3 regions of the Pseudoalteromonas sp. P1-26 genome follow, and region 3 is predicted to be linked to each of the others. Evidence: predicted binding sites of a transcription regulator. Region 3 holds the regulator's gene; each other region holds the start of a gene.
What was found. The regulator FliA, encoded in region 3, starts transcription of late flagellar genes. The targets are predictions, from matches to a motif close to CTAAAGNTNNNNNNNNNNNNGCCGATA.
Positions count from the first base shown of each region.

Region 1: pomA (flagellar motor protein PomA) is a predicted target of FliA. The motif match lies at 2,892-2,918, and genes of this name have one in related genera.
Region 2: AN394_RS18705 (DUF5610 domain-containing protein) is a predicted target of FliA. The motif match lies at 1,884-1,910, and genes of this name have one in related genera.

Region 1 covers NZ_LKDX01000037.1:3,336-9,885, reverse strand. Annotated here, with positions in the region: gene dxs (1-deoxy-D-xylulose-5-phosphate synthase) at 1-1,485, opposite strand, end outside; gene ispA ((2E,6E)-farnesyl diphosphate synthase) at 1,575-2,462, opposite strand; gene xseB (exodeoxyribonuclease VII small subunit) at 2,467-2,709, opposite strand; gene pomA (flagellar motor protein PomA) at 2,982-3,749, shown strand; gene AN394_RS16080 (flagellar motor protein MotB) at 3,753-4,676, shown strand; gene AN394_RS16075 (hypothetical protein) at 4,806-5,282, shown strand; gene AN394_RS16070 (DNA topoisomerase III) at 5,349-6,550, shown strand, end outside.
Region 2 covers NZ_LKDX01000055.1:17,666-24,215, reverse strand. Annotated here, with positions in the region: gene murI (glutamate racemase) at 1-669, opposite strand, end outside; gene AN394_RS18705 (DUF5610 domain-containing protein) at 736-1,854, opposite strand; gene trmA (tRNA (uridine(54)-C5)-methyltransferase TrmA) at 2,019-3,116, shown strand; gene AN394_RS18695 (DUF523 domain-containing protein) at 3,119-3,571, opposite strand; gene AN394_RS18690 (thiol:disulfide interchange protein DsbA/DsbL) at 3,633-4,271, opposite strand; gene AN394_RS18685 (thiol:disulfide interchange protein DsbA/DsbL) at 4,289-4,912, opposite strand; gene AN394_RS18680 (serine/threonine protein kinase) at 4,943-5,917, opposite strand; gene ccoG (cytochrome c oxidase accessory protein CcoG) at 5,983-6,550, opposite strand, start outside.
Region 3 covers NZ_LKDX01000002.1:212,179-218,728, reverse strand. Annotated here, with positions in the region: gene AN394_RS02375 (chemotaxis response regulator protein-glutamate methylesterase) at 1-92, opposite strand, end outside; gene AN394_RS02370 (chemotaxis protein CheA) at 155-2,479, opposite strand; gene AN394_RS02365 (protein phosphatase CheZ) at 2,495-3,262, opposite strand; gene cheY (chemotaxis response regulator CheY) at 3,280-3,663, opposite strand; gene AN394_RS02355 (RNA polymerase sigma factor FliA) at 3,704-4,414, opposite strand; gene AN394_RS02350 (MinD/ParA family protein) at 4,441-5,301, opposite strand; gene flhF (flagellar biosynthesis protein FlhF) at 5,294-6,550, opposite strand, start outside.

The DNA of each region.
Region 1 (6,550 bases), on a different contig from region 3:
ACCAATTTCAATTGCACTCATGGTTGATTCAACCTCACAGGTGCCGGCACTACCACGTGGGTAACGAACAGCAACAGGTTGATTGCATTGGTAGCCAGTGTAAAGCATTTGGCGGCACTCGTTAGTGTCGCTAGGCGCCATGATGATCATATTAGGAATACAGCGCATAAAGCTTAAGTCATAGGCGCCTTGGTGAGTTTCACCATCAGCACCAACAATACCGGCACGGTCAATAGCAAATAGAACAGGTAAGTTTTGTAATGCTACATCGTGGATAAGTTGGTCGTACGCACGTTGTAAAAAGCTTGAATAAATAGCAACAACAGGCTTCAACCCTTCACAAGCAAGACCAGCTGCAAGCGTTACAGCATGTTGCTCAGCAATTGCTACATCAAAGTATTGCGCTGGGTACTCTTTAGAAAAACGTACCATGCCTGAGCCTTCACGCATGGCAGGGGTAATTGCCATTAGCTTGTCGTCTTGAGCTGCCATATCGCATAACCAGTCACCGAACACATTTGAGAATGTGGCAGCGCCCGGTTTTGATTTTGGTAATTTCGACATGCTCGGATCAAATTTTGGTACGCCGTGGTAGCCAATTGGATCTGCTTCAGCAGGCTTATAACCTTTACCTTTTTGCGTTTTAATATGTAGTAATTGCGGACCTTTAAGGTTGCGCATATTACGTAAGGTATCAACCATCATATTAACATCGTGGCCATCAATTGGGCCGATGTAGTTTAGGCCTAACTCTTCAAAGAAAGTGCCCGGAATGACCATACCTTTTAAGTGTTCTTCCATGCGGCTAGCAAGTTCTTTCACTGGCGGTAAACCAGAAAGAAGCTTTTTACTGCCTTCACGAATATTGGTGTAGAAGCTGCCAGATAAAATACGGGCAAAGTGATTGTTTAGTGCACCTACGTTTTCTGAAATCGACATTTCATTATCGTTTAAGATAATTAACACGTTAGGGTTAACATCACCCATGTGGTTCATCGCTTCAAATGCCATACCAGCAGTGATCGCACCATCGCCAATAACAGCAACTGTTTTACGATCTTTACCTTCTTTTTCGGCAGCAATGGCCATGCCTAAGGCTGCTGAAATAGAGGTGCTCGAATGGCCAACACTAAATGTATCGTAAGGGCTTTCTTCACGGAATGGGAAAGGGTGCAAACCGTCTTTTTGACGAATAGTATGCATTTGGTCACGACGACCCGTTAAGATTTTGTGCGGATATGCTTGATGACCCACATCCCATACTAAACGATCTTCAGGAGTGTTATAAACATAATGCAGCGCAACGGTTAGTTCAACAGTGCCTAAACCTGATGCTAGATGACCACTACTTTGCGAAACTGAATTAAGTAGGTATTCGCGTAACTCTTTACTAAACGCAGGTAACTTGTCTTGCGCTAAATCACGCAGCTGTGCTGGTTCGTCAACCAAACTTAATAATGGATACTTGCTACTATCAAGTGTCATGATTTTTTATACATCCTTCGCTAACCAGAGTGCATTATAGCCCATTGCTGCTCTGATTTTTTAGTTATTTTGTCTTTCTTTTTTAGGCATTAATAATTACGTTCAACGATATAGCTAGCAAGGCTCGCCAGTTCGCTGGTGTCGTAATCAATTGCCTCAAGAGCTTGATGAGCTTGAGCTAGTAAATCTTGTGCTTTTTGCTTTGCACCAGCCATACCTAATAAAGCAGGGTAAGTTGCTTTATTAGCCGCAATATCTGAGCCTTGTGGCTTACCTAATGTTTCAGTATCAGCTTCTACATCAAGGATATCGTCTTGTACCTGAAAAGCTAGCCCTATTGCTTGGCCAAATAGGTTTAATTGCGCGAGAGTATGTTCATCACAGCTTTTTGCACTCAATGCACCAAGTGTAATAGCACAATTAAGCAAGGCGCCCGTTTTTAGCTGATGAATGCGCTCTAACTGCGCAACGGTAATTTCTTTATCGGTCGCTTCAATATCCAGTGCTTGCCCACCTACCATACCTTCAATACCTGAGGCTTTGCTTAATGAGGCAATCATTTTTACTTGCTGGCTCGCAGGAACGGCAAATTGATGGTTGGCAATTAAATCAAATGCCAGCGTTTGTAATGCATCGCCCGCGAGTATGGCTTGCGCTTCGCCATAAACAATATGACAGGTAGGGCGGCCACGTCTTAAGTCATCATCATCCATGGCAGGTAAGTCATCATGGACTAAAGAGTAGCTATGAATACACTCAATAGCGGCAGCAAGAATATCAAGATCGGTCTTGTCTGCGCCCATCATTCGACCCGTTGCGTATACAAGGTATGGACGTAAGCGCTTACCACCATTTAAAACACCGTAATGGGTGGCTTCTTTGATGGTTTTTTCGGTATTAAGTGGTAGTTCGAAATAGCGATTTAAATGTGCTTCAACGTCTTCACGAGCGCGTTGTAGTTGTTCTTTTAATTGCACTTAATTAGTCCAAGTTTGAATCAAAATTGCTAAGAGGAGCTTGGCTATCGTTACCCATTAAAATGGCAACCTTTTGTTCGGCTTGCTGTAACTTACCAGACGAAGCATTCGCCAGTGCAATGCCGCGTTCAAATTGTTTTAGCGATTGTTCTAGTGACAATTCACCTTGCTCCATTTGTGCAACAATTTGAGATAATTCATCCAGCGCTTCTTCAAAGCTTAAGTTTTCTGGTTTCTTTGTTGCCATTGTGGCCTCGATAGCTGTTAGAAAGTGAGGCCAATTTTAGGGGGAATGCTAAACTAGGTCAAAGAATGATGTGTTTTTTTACGCATAATCCATTTTCAATATGCTATTTTTACGGTTTTAGATACAGCTTAAACTTGTAGCTTAAAAATCTTACATTAAAATAAAATTAATTCATTTAATGATTTAAGTATTTCAACTGCTTGCCGATAAGCAGTTAATAATAAAAATTTGATACCTGAGGGTGTCGTGTAATTGTTCCTCTGGAGGGGTATGTGGATTTAGCAACCATAATAGGTATTCTTGGTGCCATAGGCTTAATTGCTATGTCGATGGTGTTAAGTAGTGACGGCCAAGTTGCAATGTTTTACAACACGCCTTCGGTGGTCATTGTATTTGGTGGTTCGATTTTTATCGTATTATCGAATTTCACTATGGGGCAATTTTTGGGCATAGGTAAAGTCGCTGCAAAAGCCTTTATGTTCAAAATCGAATCTCCAGAAGAATTAATTGAAAAAGCAGTAGAATTAGCTGATTCAGCACGTAAAGGTGGTTTCTTAGCATTAGAAGAAGCCGAAATCCCCAACGGTTTTATGCGCAAAGGGGTCGATATGTTAGTGGATGGTCATGATGCTGATGTTGTTCGTGCCACCCTACAAAAAGATATTTCTCTTACAGCTAACCGTCATGAACTAGGGGCTGGGTTATTTAAATCACTTGCCGATATTGCCCCTGCGATGGGTATGATCGGTACGCTAATCGGTTTGGTTGCTATGTTATCAAACATGGATGACCCAAAAGCAATCGGCCCTGCAATGGCGGTTGCACTTTTAACTACTCTCTATGGTGCGTTCTTAGCAAACGTTGTTGCTATTCCAATTCAGGTAAAACTAGAGCTACGTAAAGACGAGGAAGCGCTTAATCAACGTTTAATTCTCGACGCGGTACTAGGTATTCAAGATGGTCAAAACCCGAAAGTAATTGAAGGTATCTTGAAAAACTACTTAGCTGAATCAAAACGTAAAGTTGATACCGAGGAGTAGGGCATGTCAGATCAAGAGTGCAAATGTCCACCACCGGGTTTACCCGCGTGGATGGGAACCTTCGCAGATTTAATGTCATTATTAATGTGCTTCTTTGTACTCTTGCTTGCTTTCTCAGAAATGGACGTACTGAAGTTTAAGCAAATTGCCGGCTCCATGAAGTTTGCTTTCGGTGTACAAAATAAAATTGAAGTAAAAGATATTCCAAAGGGAACCTCGGTCATTGCCATGGAGTTCACTCCGGGTAAACCTGAACCCACTCCTATTGAAACGATTCAACAACAAACCGTAGAAATGACGCAACAAATGCTTGAGTTTCAGGCTGGCGACGAAAGCTCTGCCGGTGGTCGACAAGAACAGCGCGGTAATAAACGTGGTGGTGAATCGCAAAGTACGGCTCAGCAACAAGCTTTAGAACAGTCAATTTCAGCAGCTGATCAAGAACAAACAAATGAACTTGTGAAGAAAATTGCTCAGCAACTAGAACAGCAAATTATGGATGGTGCGATTGAGCTCGAGTCATTAGGTCAGCAAATTATTATTCGTATCCGTGAGAATGGCTCATTCCCATCAGGTAGTGCTTTTTTACAGCCAAAATTTAAACCTATTATTCGTGATATTGCTACGCTGTTAAAAGATGTGCCGGGTGAAATAACCGTGTCAGGTCACACTGATGACTTCCAAGTATCGAATGAACTTTATACTAATAATTGGGATTTATCATCAAAACGTGCGGTGGCAGTTGCCAGTGAAATGGAAAAAGCGCCCGGTTTTGATAAATCTCGTATGATGGTGGTAGGTCACGCAGAAACAAGGCCTCTTGTACCGAATGTGACCGATGAAGATCGCAAGCGTAATCGCCGTGTTGAAATCTCTATTATGCAAGGTAAAGCACACGAGTCTGACCCTATTGATGTAAGGCAATAAATCAATTAAAGTGAAACTTCATTAACACATGTAATGGAGTATAAAAATGAAAAAAGTTGATAAATATAGCTATATGCCAGGCAATGGTGATGGCGGTGATGATGATAAAACTGATTAAGGCACTGCATTTTGCCTGATTGGTTTGTAGAAATTAGAGTTATATTAAGCAATAGCTGGGTGTTCATTTTGAGCCCGGCTATTATTATTTTTTACCTTCGTAAAGATTGGCCCGCTTTTTATTTCTCTATCATTACTGCTGCTTTTTTCCTTTATGGAACTCTTATTTATTCTGCTTTAAGAGAGTTTGATGATATCTATATCTGGCGCTATGTAGTCTGGGCTTTTAATGATATTGCTTGGATGGCAATCATTGCTTACTTGGGTATTAAAGATAAAGTCTACTTATGGCAAAGTGTTTTAGGGCAGTTGGTTGTGATAATGGCGCCCATTCTACAGTTGTTCCGTTTAGTTGACCGCCACCTTTGGGATTTGTCTTACAGCACCTACATGTACAAGACCCTGCTACCGCTAATCAATATTGGTACTGTGGTCGTATGTTACCTACCGCTTATCTACCTCTTTACTCGACGAAGCCAGCAAGCATAAGGCGTTTCTTCGTTAAAAATCCTGTGCTAGACTACTGTTTATAAAAACAGTATTTAGTGTTGCGTTATGAAACTTTACATTGCCGAAAAACCATCCTTGGCGCGAGCCATTGCAGATGCACTGCCAAAACCACAAAAAAAGCATGATGGCTATATAGAGCTAGGTAATGGTGATTGTGTCTCATGGTGTATTGGTCATTTGCTTGAACAAGCAGAACCCGATGACTACGATGCAAGTTTTAAAAAGTGGCGGTTTGAGCATTTACCTATCGTGCCTGAACAGTGGCAATTAAAGCCTAAATCAAAAACACGTAAACAACTCACTGTATTAAAAAAGCTAATCAAGCAGGCAAATATAATTGTTCATGCCGGCGACCCTGATAGGGAAGGCCAGCTATTGGTTGATGAAGTGATCGAACAGGTTAAACTTAGCCAAGTTAAAAAACAGCAAATTCAACGACTCTTGATCAGCGACTTAAACTTAGGTGCAGTTAAAAAAGCGCTGAATAATTTAAAATCGAATCGCGATTTTATTCCATTGAGTGTATCGGCTTTAGCTCGCTCACGTGCCGATTGGCTATTTGGCATGAATTTAACTCGCGCTTATACGCTTGCTGGGCAAAAAGCTGGGTTTGGTAATGTGTTATCTGTTGGGCGTGTTCAAACTCCTATTTTAGGTCTAGTTGTAAATCGTGATAATGAAATAGCTAACTTTGTAGCGAAACCTTTTTATGAAGTATTAGCTCATCTTGAAACTCAGCAGCAGCAAGTATTTTCTGCAAAGTGGCAGCCAAGTAAAGCATGTGAACCTTATCAAGATGAAGAAGGGCGGGTATTACATAGAGGGCTTGCTGAAAATGTTGTGTCACGCATAACTAATCAGCCAGCGAAAGTAGTTGAGCTTGAACAAAAGCAAAAAAAGCAACAAGCGCCACTGCCTTATAACTTGTCGGCTTTACAAATTGATGCGGCAAAGGCTTTTTCAATGCCAGCACAAAAGGTGCTAGATACCTGTCAAAGCTTGTATGAGCGTCATAAGTTAATTACGTACCCTCGTTCAGATAACCGCTATTTACCAAAAGAGCATCATAAAGATGCAGCGAGTATTATTGCCGCCATCACTAATAATGAAGGTCAAGTAAATGAAGCTTGCAAGCAAGCTGATACCAATAAGCGGAGTAAATGTTTTAATGACAGCAAGGTTGCAGCTCACCACGCTATTGTTCCTACTGAAAAACAGCTTCGCTCAGCATCATTAAATAGTGATGA
Region 2 (6,550 bases), on a different contig from region 3:
TCGTAGAGCAATTAAACTTTCAACGCGCTTAGCAATCGCTTTGCCTGAGTCAATAAGGAAGATCTGTTGTTTATAGTAGTCACTAATCGCTCTGGCTAGTAATGGAAAGTGTGTACAGCCAAGTACCAATACATCTATATCTTCTGCTATCGCTAAATCACTCAATACATTCTCAAGCTTTGCTTCATTGATTTTCTGCGTATGAAATAGTGTTTCAGCAATTTCTACCAGCTCAGTTGAGCCATATAAGCTCACTTGTGTGTCTTGGCTATGAGTACTAATTAAGTTTGCAGTATAGCGACTCTTGATGGTTGATGGTGTTGCCAGTAAACCAATATGTTTGCTGTTACTTATAGCGCAAGCGGGTTTTATCGCAGGTACTACCCCGACAACTTCTATATTTGTGTGCTGGCGAATAGTTTCTAAGGCAGAGGTAGAGGCGGTATTACACGCAATAACTAGGATATCAACGTTTAAGTTTGCTGTTTCGATAAACTGTAGTAGCGCAAAAAGGCGGGCTATGATCGTTTGCTGACTTTGCGCGCCATAAGGCAATAAAGCATTGTCCATAAAATAACTATAATCAGCATCTGGGATCAATACTTGGATCTGTTCAAGTACGGTTGTTCCACCTATACCAGAATCAAACACCATTATATGAACTGACAAACTGCTTACCTCGGATCATCAAAGGTCAGCAGTTTGCCATGCAGCTTTATAAAAAGAAAGAAAGGACTAAGCCTCTTCTTCTGTTGCCGAGCGAAGCTTATTCATTTGCTCAAACATTGCTTTGGTATAATCCACCAGCTTACTGACTTCTTCTTTATCTTGGTTTAACCATTGTAAGATGCCAGCCAGTTCATTTTGCAAACCAATGTCACCCGCTTTATTAAACGCCTGTTTCAAGTCGTCATTAAATGGCGCTATTTTCTCAGCAACTTCTTTTTCAGGGGCTGGTTTATATTCTTCATAGCCTTTAATCGCTGCTACTGTTTTGGTTTGTTTCAGATCCATCGTAAAGCCAACGAGTTGCTCGTTACCTAAGTTAAGCTCTTTAGCTTGTTCAAAGGCATCTTCTAATGAACCAGAGAAGAATGTTTCGCTAACACTCTGCAAATCTTCCATCAATTCATTGATAGCTTGCTGCTCTTGCTCATTTAAATCACCATTGACCGACATCGAGAATGATAAATCTCGTGATTGCGAAGACTCACTGACAAAGGCTTCGTTGTCGCCATTTTTGCTATAACTGCTTGCAGACTTACTTTCGTATGCATCAGCAAAGCTAATACTTACTTCGTCACCTTCAGCGGTGGTGAAAGTGTACTCTGCGTTATTACTTAAACTGATGTATTGAGCTTGGCTTACTGAAACCGCATTAGGTTTAGGATTGAACAAGTCTTCTTCTAATTCATCAATACCTTTAAAGATACCTTCTTTAGACTTTTCGATACCCTCTTCGATGTCATCGTTAAGAATACCTGACTCTTTAAGCTCATCATACGCATCGTCGATGCCCATTTGCACACCTTTACGTGCATCACCTAGCATGCCTTTGAGTTTTTCATCATCAGCACCATCGGCTTTTGCTTTACGAAGTGCGCCGCCAACAAAGTCGAGTACGTTTTTCACGATCTCTTCAAAGTCGAACAAGGGTTTATCTTTTTTCTCTTCGGCTTTAGGTAAACCTAGTGCCTCAGCAAGTTTATCATCAAGAACTTTTGCCGCGAGCTCTCTGCCGCGTTGCTGATAACTATCTTGACGATTTTGAATGGTAGGCTGCTGCAGTGCCTGTTTACCATTGTATTTATTCACATTTGTATTAGGCATATAGCCTAGGTTGCCAATTTTCATGATCCGACTCCATGTTATGGTTAACTCATTATCGGCCAAAAACCACAAAACTTAAGTTTTTTGTATAAAAAAACGACACTAAAATAAATAACAAAACTAGACAAATCCTCAGCGCTCCCTACAATAGCGCCGTTATAAAGCTAAGAGATAAAAGGTAATCAGCCATGGCGGTTATAAAAATTGATACAACTCAATACGATGCACAATTGAGTGAGAAAGAGCAGCGCATCACCTCACAGTTTCGACGTTTTGGGGTCGAAAAATTAGAAGTGTTCAGCTCTGATCCTATTCATTACCGCCAACGTGCAGAGTTTCGTGTTTGGCATGAAGGTGAAGACCTGTTTCACATCATGTTTGATCAACAAACTAAAGAAAAGATCCGCGTTGATGAGTTTGACCCTGCAGCACCTTTAGTGGGTGAAGTGATGCAAGCGATGATCGAAAACTTAAAAGACAATGAAGTTCTGCGCCGTAAGCTGTTTCAAATCGATTACCTTTCAAGCTTAAGTGGTGAGATCCTTGTTAGCTTGTTGTATCACAAACAACTAGATGAGCAGTGGCTACAAGCAATTAAAGAGCTTAAAGCAAAACTGAGCACACAGTTTAAGATTGATTTTATTGGCCGTGCTCGTAAGCAAAAAGAAGTGATTGGTAATGACTATGTTATCGAGCGTTTAAACGTAAACGGTAAAGAGCTTATTTATCAACAAGTCGAAAATAGCTTTACGCAACCGAATGCTAAAGTAAACATCAAGATGCTAGAGTGGGCACAAGCCCTTTGCCAACCACTCAATAATGACTTACTGGAGTTATATTGTGGGAATGGTAACTTTTCGATTGCTCTTGCAGGCTCATTCGACCGCGTATTAGCCACTGAGATTTCAAAATCATCGGTTTACTCAGCGCAATACAATATCGCACAGAACAAGGTTGAGAACTTAGATATCATTCGTATGTCGAGTGAAGAGTTCACCCAAGCAATGAAAGGCGAACGTACTTTCTCTCGTTTAGATGGTATAGACCTGAAAAGCTATAACTGCCAAACAATTTTAGTGGATCCACCACGTGCAGGCATGGACACGCTAACGTGTGACCTAGTTGCGAACTACGACAATATTATTTATATCTCGTGTAACCCAGATACCTTAGAGCGTGACCTTGATCACTTATGCAAAACCCATGAAGTAAAACGTTTTGCGATTTTTGACCAATTCCCTTACACCCACCACATCGAATCAGGTGTGTTTTTACAACGTAAATAAAATCAATCTGCCAGCGCAGCAAATAGCGCTGGCAACTGCTGCTCGCTGTATACAGCTATATTATTGTCGGTTAACAGCTTTGCAGTTAATCCCATCCCTGAAATTTTCTTTCCTGAATGACTACCATCGTAAATAGTATTGCGACCACATGAAGGGCTTGATTCTTTTAACAGCGCATAGCGAATGCCCTGCTTTTTGCAAAGCTTAAGTGCTTGTTCTGCGCCATAAGCAAACTGTACTGTGACATCTTGTGCATCTTTGGTAAGTACTCTACCCGCTTTGATTTCTGCAGGCGGCCTTGGTGTAGGTAAGCCACCAGCTACTTCAGGGCAGAATGCAACGAGCCTTCCTTGCTGTTTAAGAGTTTCTAAACCAGGATGGAGTAAATTTTGCGATTGCCCGTCATAACGAACAGGATTTCCTAACAAACAGCTTGAAACTAATAGTTTTTGCATTTGCTTTACCAACAAAAAAGCTCCGCGAACGGAGCTTTCTATTAAATTCAACTAACTAAGCTTATTTATCAGCTAGGTAGTTAATTAAGTCTGCCATGCTCTTCGCATCGCTAATACCTGAATCCGCACCTAGGATTACACGGTATTTACCATTAACAATAAAAGTTGGAACGCCTTTTAAAGCACCTTTTTGTTGGTAATATTCTTGGTCGCGTTTCATCTTAGACGCCATAGTACGTACAGAGAAGCTGTTGTAGTACTTATCAAAATCTTCAGCCGACACACCTTGTGAAACAAAGATGTCTTTCATATCAGCTAGTTCGTTAATACGAGCACGCTTACCGTGAATATGATTAAACACAGCGGCTACTAACGCGTCTTTCTGTGGTAACACATTAGCCGTCGCATAACCTTGCGCTAAGATAGTCTGAATTTCTGGGTCACGAGGACCTGAAAAATCAACATGACTCTTTTTAAATTTAACGCCATCTTTAAGAAGTGTTTTAAGCTCTTTCACTACTGGCTCGAAGTTATTACAGTGTGGGCAGTAGAATGAGAAGAACTCTTTTACTTCAGGCTTTTTAGAAGCGCGTGCATCAATCGTTTCATAATGCTTACCTTCTTCATATTGAGCAGCTGAGGCATTTGCCGCTAAACCTAGCGTGGCAGCCATTAATACAGCTTTTACTAACTTGATCATTACTTCTTACTCCAAAATTATTGTTTTAATAAAAATTCGACTAACTCATCAAGCATCTGCTGGCTCTTGATGGTGTTTAAATTAATTTTATATTTATCATTGACGATAAAAGTTGGTACACCAGTAAGGGCGCCCATATCTGAATATTTTTGCTGCTTATCTTGCATCGCTTTTTCAGCACTAATCACTGGCATGCTTGCAATTTCAGCGTCAAACACATCGTTGCTAATACCATTGGTCGCAAGTAATGCTTTCACGTCTTTTATATCTTTTAGTAAAGCGCGCTGTCTGTGGATGCTATTAAAGATTTGCTCAGCAACTTGCTCACCTTTGCCATGTTGCTTAGCAATTAAGTAGGCATAGCTTAAGTTACTTTGCGTTTGCTTAGATACACCACCTAAAAAGTTAACATGGCTTTTTACAAATTCAGTCCCTTCAGGAAGACTTGCCGTTAATGCTTTTGCGACCGGTTCAAACTGAAAACAGTGTGGACAATAAAACGAAAAGAACTCGGTTACTTGAGGTGTTGCACTTTTCTCAACTTTTAATACTTCGTATTGATTGCCTGCTTCGAAATCAGCAGCAAGGGCCGCAAAAGGTAAACATAAAATGAGTAGACTTAACTTTAATTTTTTAAACATTGTTTTCTCGTCTTTCTTAACTTTAAAAATTTATGGTAATAATTTTAATGGTGCTTCCTGTAGCGCTGCAAGCTGTTCTTTTAGCGCTAGTATTTGCTGCTCCCAGTATTTGTCTTCAGCAAACCATGAAAAGTTCCGTGGGAACGCAGGATCATCCCACCTTTTTGCCAACCACCCCATGTAATGCACCATTCGCATTGCTCTAAGTGGTTCAATCAACTTTAATTGGCTGTGATCAAAGTCGCAAAATTCTTCATAAGCAGCCACTAAGGTGTCTAACTGTAACAGTTGGTTGTTACGATCGCCACTGAGCATCATCCAAAGATCTTGAATTGCAGGCCCTTGTCGGCTGTCATCTAAATCAACAAACATTAACGCGTCACCAGACCACAATATATTACCGGCATGGCAATCGCCGTGCAGACGGATGGTTTCAACATTTTTATACTGCTCTGTGGTTTCTTTAATCACCAAATCTAAAATAGTATAAAAGGCGTTCTCTAATGCCATTGGCACCAAGTTACTTGCTTGTAACTGAACTTTAGCTGTCTGAAGGTATTCTTCGCAGCTGATTACAGGCCTATGTTCAAATGGCTTTGCCTTAGCTACTTGGTGCATTCGCCCAATTAAGCGGCCAAGTACATCGAGTTGATCTAAATTATCAACTTCAAAAATGCGCCCGCCCACACTTGGGAATAACGTAAACAAATAACCATTATGCTCAAATAAGCTTTGCCCTTCGATAATAACAGGCGCAACAACCGGCACTTCAGCCTCGGCAAGCTCAAATGCAAACGCATGCTCTTCTAAGATTTGCGCCTTAGTCCAACGCTCTGGTCGGTAAAACTTAACAACATAACGATGGCCATCTTCTGCTTTAAATTGATAAACACGGTTCTCGTAGCTATTTAAGGCCAGCAGACCTGATTCAGCATAAACACCGATACTTTCAACTGCATCTAAAATTGAATCGGGTGTAAGGTCTACAAAACTAAATTTACTCATAATGCCTCATCATATAAAAAAAGCGGGAAAATCCCGCTTTTTATTCGTTCGCTCAGTGTACTTAATTATCGCGCCTTAAAGAAGTTACTCGGCTGCGAAATCTGCACATCTGGCTCACCATCGACAGAAAGTACGAACTCAAACTTCGTCATGGGCTTTTTCAAATCATAAGGATCAACAACTAATGACAGTGGCACATTATAAGATTCACCAGAAGGTACTGTGAATGTTTGTTTGCCGATGTACTCAAAGTTATCGAGTCCTTCAACACGAATGTTAAAGGTTTGCTCATGTTGAGCTTTGTTAATTACTTTTAGTGTATAGGTGTTTTCGACTAAACCATTAAAGTCAACACGATATAGCTGGTTACGGTCACGAATAATATCGAGTTCCATCGGTTTGCGCATCGCAATATTTGCTACTAACGCCCCTGATAGCACGACTAAGATAACTAGATAGCCAATTAACTTAGGGCGCAGTGCATGTGTTTTGTTGTCTGGCGTTTCTAAGTTACGCTCGGTGGTATAGGAAATGAGCCCGCGTGGGTAATTCATTTTATCCATCACCCCATCACACGCATCGATACATGCACCACAGTTAATGCACTCGTATTGTAAGCCGTTACGAATATCG
Region 3 (6,550 bases):
ATCACTTGAATATTGCTGTCTTGCTCTAAAATTTCGCTTACACGGCGGCGAAAAAAGCTTGAATCATCAACAACTAATACTTTGACTGCCATTGGCACTCTCTTGTTTTATATCATTCAAAGTGCAGCTAAATGCTGCACTTTATTATTTATTATTAGCCAACGTAGTGTTTAAGCATGCTAGGTACGTCGAGGATCAATGCAATGCCACCATCAGAAGTAATTGTCGCACCTGCCATACCTGGTGTACCTTGCAATAAGGCATCCAAAGGTTTAATAACAACTTCCTCTTGACCAATTAACGAGTCAACTACAAAGCCCACTTGCTTAGTACCTATTTGTACAATCACCACGTGACCTTCGGCTTTACGCTCTTGGCGGTTGGCGCCTTTTACTAACCAATGTTGTAAATAGAAAAGCGGGATCGCTTTTTCACGTACAATAATTGTCAGTTGTCCATCAACTACGTTAGTTTTAGTTAAATCAAGGTGGAAAATTTCGCTAACACCAGCAAGTGGTAATGCGAATGTTTGCTCACCCACAACAACCATTAAGGTCGGTAAGATAGCAAGTGTTAATGGCACCTTGATTTCAAGTGCAGTACCTACACCCAGCTCAGACTGAATATTAACCGAGCCATTTAACTGAGTGATTTTAGTTTTAACAACATCCATGCCGACACCACGGCCTGAGATGTCAGAGATCTCTTCTTTGGTTGAGAAACCTGGTGCAAAGATTAAGTTGTACGCTTCGGTATCCGACAAGCGACTTGCTTGGTCGTGATCGATCACCCCTTTGCTAATTGCGATTTTTTTCAGTTTCTCAGCATCCATACCTGCACCATCATCACGAATGGTTAGTAGGATGTGATCACCTTCTTGTGATGCCGAAAGCGTTACGGTACCTGTACGCGGTTTACCTGCGGCTTCACGCACATCTGGCATTTCAATACCATGGTCAACAGAGTTACGCACTAAGTGCACCAATGGATCAGCAAGTGCTTCAACAAGGTTTTTATCTAAATCGGTTTCTTCACCAACTAGCTGCAGGTTAATATCTTTTTTCAAGCTACGGGCTAAGTCACGAACAACGCGCGGGAAACGGCCAAATACTTTCTTAATTGGCTGCATGCGGGTTTTCATCACCGCGCCTTGCAAGTCTGCGGTTACCACATCTAGGTTAGAGATGGCTTTGCCCATTGACTCGCTATTGCTGTTATTAGCAAGGCTCACTAAGCGGTTTCGGACCAATACCAGCTCACCCACCATGTTCATGATTTCATCGAGACGTTTAGTATCAACACGTACCGTTGTTTCTGCCTGTGGTGGTGGCGCTTTTTTCGGTGCAGCAGAAGCTGCAGGCGATTTTTCTGGTGCTTTTGCAGGAGCTGGAGCAGGTTTAGGCGCTGCGGCAGCAGGTTTAGGCGCTGCGGCAGCAGGTTTAGGGGTAGGTGCCGGTTTTGATGGTGCAGGCTGTGCTGGTTTTGCAGGTTCTGCTTTTGGTGGTTCAGGCGCTTTTTCTGGCGCAGCCGTTTCTAAAGACTGAGGAGCAGTACCTTTACCGTGTAATTCATCAAGCAGCGCTTCAAACTCGTCATCGCTAATTTCATCGTCTGAGTCATTGCTTGAAGTATCTGCTGCAGGTGCTTGAGGAGCCGGCTGTGCAGGTTTTGCTGCTTCAGGCTGAGCAGGAGTATCTTGTTTTACTTCACCAAAGTTACCAACGCCATGCAGTTCGTCTAATAAGCTGTCAAATTCATCATCGGTAATATCGTCACTATCACTGCTAATTGCTTCAGGAGCAGTCGCTGCTGGACCTTGGCCTTTGCCATGCAGTTCATCTAGTAAGCTTTCAAATTCGTCTTCGGTGATTTCGTCAATATTTTGAGGCTCAGCGCTGCTATCTGCAAGACCGCCGCCATCAAATAACATATCAAACGCAAACGGGTCATCTTCATCGATATTGTCTGTTGCTGTATCTGCTGTGACTTCAGGCGTATCAACAGCAGGCTCTTCAACTGCAGGTTCTTCAGGTGCAACTGCAACATCCTCTGCTACAGATAAATCTTCACCAGCAAGCTCTTCTGCGGTTGGTGGCTGACTTAATTTATGAAGGACTTCTAATAGGGCTGGGTCTGCAGGCTCTGGCTGTTCGCGATTTTGAATCGTAGCGAACATTTCGTTGATAGTATCGAGAGCCTGTAAAATTACGTCCATTAGTTCTGGTGTTACACTGCGTACACCTTGACGTAATAAATCGAAAACATTCTCTGCGCCATGACACGCATCTACAAGTTCAGTCATACTTAAGAAGCCTGCACCACCTTTAACAGTATGGAAGCCTCTAAAAATGGCGTTTAATAGATCTTTGTCTTCTGGGTTGTTTTCAAGCTCAACTAATTGCTCTGACAAAAGCTCTAAGATTTCTCCTGCTTCAACAAGGAAATCCTGTAATATATCTTCATCGACTTCAAAGCTCATGCAGCTACTCTCCTCTTAGAAGCCCAGACTTGATAATAGATCATCGACTTCATCTTGTCCTGAGACAACATCATCGCGAGACTCTTTATCAATAATTGGCCCTTCAGGACCTGCTAGTGTGTCACTTGTTGCAGGTGCTTTTTCTATGGCCTGTTTTTCTTGTTGTTGATGACCATCTTCTTGACTGCCAAACACAGTTAAGAGATTAATTAAACTGTCTTCTACCTCTCGCACCAACTCAATAACACGGCGAATAACTTGTCCGGTTAAATCCTGATAATCCTGCGCCATCAGCACATTAGTCATCAAACCTTGGAGCTCATCGGTTTTGGTATGCGAGTTATTCATGAACTTATCTAAGCTATGACATAACGATTTAAATTCACCGAGTTCAATTTCTCGGTTCATTAAACGATCCCACGTAGGTTTGATTGCGGCAATTTCATCAGCAAGTTGTTGCGCTATTGGTAAACTTGCTTCAACCGCATCCATGGTTTTATTGGCGGCGCTTTCTGTCATTTCCATAACATAATTTAAGCGCTGCTTAGCGTCTGGGATCGCGTCAGTAGTTAAATCAGTGAGACGAGTATCTAGGTCAAAGTTTTTTAACGCTTCATGAAGCTGACGCGTCAATTTGCCGACTTCAGCAAACAACTCTGATTGTTCTTTTGATGCAGCGTCAAGAATGAGCTTATCTGCTTTTTCTTGTTCACCATTTTCAAGATACTCAACAAGTTGACGAGCTTGCTCTAAACTTATTTGAGGCGCAGCAAGTGCTGACATAAGCCTCTCCCCTTAGATTAACCTAAACGTTCAAACACTTTTTCCAATTTGGTTTTAAGTGTCGCAGCAGTGAATGGTTTAACGATATAGCCATTAACACCTGCTTGAGCAGCAGCAACAATTTGTTCTTTTTTCGCTTCAGCTGTCACCATTAATACAGGAATATGCTTAAGGCTATCATCAGCACGAATTGCACGTAACAAATCAATACCTTGCATACCAGGCATGTTCCAATCAGTTACAACAAAATCAAATTCTTGATTTTGTAGCATTGGCAATGCTGTTGAACCGTCGTCAGCTTCCTGCACATTGGTAAAACCTAAATCCCTTAATAGATTTTTAATGATACGTCTCATTGTAGAAAAATCATCAACAACAAGAATTTTCATGTTTTTATCCAAAACATCCTCCGGTGAGGTTTGAACCTTTATTTACTTACTACTAATTAATCCAGTCATTGATTTTTGCTTTGAGCTTAATCATCGCCTGACCATGTATTTGACTCACACGCGACTCGCTAACATCGAGTATGTGTCCTATTTCTTTTAAGTTCATTTCGTCGTTGTAGTACAAAGACAAAACGAGAGCATCTCTTTCTGGTAACGATTGGATAGCCGTTAATAGAGACTGGTTAAACCGCTCATTTTTAACGTTATTAAACGGTTTGTCTAGTCCTAAATCCTGACCTACTGGTGTGATGACGTCTTCATCTACACCTAAATCTTCAATACCTAATACTTTACTCGAATTTACATCATGTAGAATATGATGGTACTCATCTAGCGTAATATCAAGTTTTTCAGCGACTTCAGTATCTTTGGGCTCACGATTTAAAGTGCTTTCTAATTCGGAAATGGTTTCAGCCACAAGGCGGGCATTTCGGTGAACTGAGCGTGGCGCCCAGTCACCTCTACGAATTTCGTCTAACATCGCACCACGAATACGAATTCCAGCGAAGGTTTCGAAACTAGCACCTTTGCTAGCATCAAAGTTTTTTGATGCTTCAATTAGGCCTATCATGCCTGATTGAATTAAATCATCGAGTTGTACACTGGCAGGTAAACGAGCAATTAGATGGCACGCCACTTTTTTGACTAAAGAGGCATGTTTTTCGACAATCGCATTTAAGTTCTGTGCTGATTGATATCCCATCGCTTTATTCACCGATGTTGTCATAGTTAGCCGTTTACTAGTTTTTCAATAAAAAATTCTAAATGGCCAGACGGTTGATTAGGGATCGGCCACTTAACTGCTTTTGTTGCTAATGTTTTAAACGCCACCGCTGCCGGTGAGTTCGGGAATAATTCAACAATCACCTTTTGACGTCGCGTAGATTTACGCATGTTCTCGTCATAAGGAATGGTTGCTACCAACTCCATTGAAACATCTAAAAAACGATCCGTTACTTTTGAAAGTTTAGCAAATAATTCTTGCCCTTCACGCAAACTGCGCACCATATTGGCAACAATTTTAAATTTATATACGCCATGCTCACGGCTAAGCACTTTAATAAGTGCGTAAGCATCAGTAATTGAGGTAGGTTCATCGCATACAACCACAACAACGTCTTGGGCTGCACGAGAAAAGCTTAATACCATGTCAGAAATACCTGCGGCGGTATCGACAATTAAAATATCAAACTCGGTATTTAACTCGCTAAAAGCGCGAATAAGGCCTGCATGCTCAGATGGCGTTAATTCAACCATGCTTTGTGAACCAGACGTTGCTGGTACAATTTTGATGCCCGCAGGGCCTTCAACAAGAATTTCGTCAAGCTCACACTCGCCTGACAAAACATGAGATAAATTACGTTCAACACGAAGGCCAAGCATTACGTCACAGTTTGCCAAACCTAAATCGGCATCTAATACTAATACACGATTTCCTTGCTGACCTAATGCGATTGCGGTATTGAGTGAAACGTTGGTTTTACCCACTCCACCTTTACCGCCAGTAACAGCGATAACTTTAACGCCACTATTATTATTTTGATTCATTTTGCGCAGGCCGCTTGCTTGATCTAATACTGTGTTAATCATACATCCCTACTGTGTTCGACGCTACTGCTTGACGTCTTGAATGTTGTGCTTTTGCTCGTTTTAAATACAATTGTTCAGCTTTTTTCACTAGTTTTTCAGCATTCGCTACGCGAATATCCTCAGGAACGCGCTGACCGTTAGTAAGATACCCTATTGGCAGGCGATTTTGAATCGCTATGCTAATAATCTCACCTAAACTTAAAGATTCATCCAATTTAGTGAAGATACAGCCACTTAGGTGAACCTTTTTAAAGTGTCTTACGGTTTCTTGCAACACATTTATCTGTGCTGTAGCACTTAATACTAAATAACTACGAATATCAACACGCTGATTACGCATTAGGGTATTTAACTGCTCAGTTAAACGTAAATCACGTTGGCTCATACCCGCTGTGTCTATTAATACTAGACGCTTATTACGTAAATGGTATAACACTTCAGCTAATTCATTCGCATCTTTTACCTGCTTAACACCACAGCCAATAATACGACCATAAGTAGCCAATTGTTCGTAGGCACCAATTCTGTAGGTATCAGTGGTGATCAACGCCACTTTATCAGCACCATATTTTTGTGCACCCAGTGCAGCTAATTTTGCAACTGTGGTTGTTTTACCAACGCCTGTTGGACCCACTAACGCAAATACACCGCCTTGACGCAGAATTTCGTTATTCGTTGTATGCATTTGGTTTTCAACCATTTGCAGAAGTGCTTGCCACGCTTGTTGACGTGATACGTCGTCAGGAATGAAACAAGCCATTTGCTCTGCAACATCACGTTCAATACCCATACCTGCTAAGCGGTCAATCATACATGCACGAGTCGGATCACGGCGTGCCATATCTTGTTGCATTAAGCCAGATACTTGGTGTTCAAGTAATTGACGAATCGCATTCATTTCTTCACGCATGGTCGTCATTTCTGATTGATTCGCAGGTGCTGAGTTTTTGTGCTCGGCTGGTGAATCTAAATCATCAAAACCAGAATCTAAGTCGTCATCAAAACCTAAGCTATGTGCTTGAGTTTGTACACGAGGTGCTGCTTGCTGTTGATAACGAGGAGCTTGCTTATATTCAGGCTGTTGCTGCTCAAAGCTTGGCTCTTTTGGTTGATAGTGTTCACTCGTATCAATACCAGATTGACTAAACATTGACGCAAGCTCTGGCGAACGAGGGCGTGGGGCTTGACGCTCAAGTAACGCTTGTAGGCTATCAGCAACTTTCGCTTGCGGCTCAGGTTTAGCACGCAT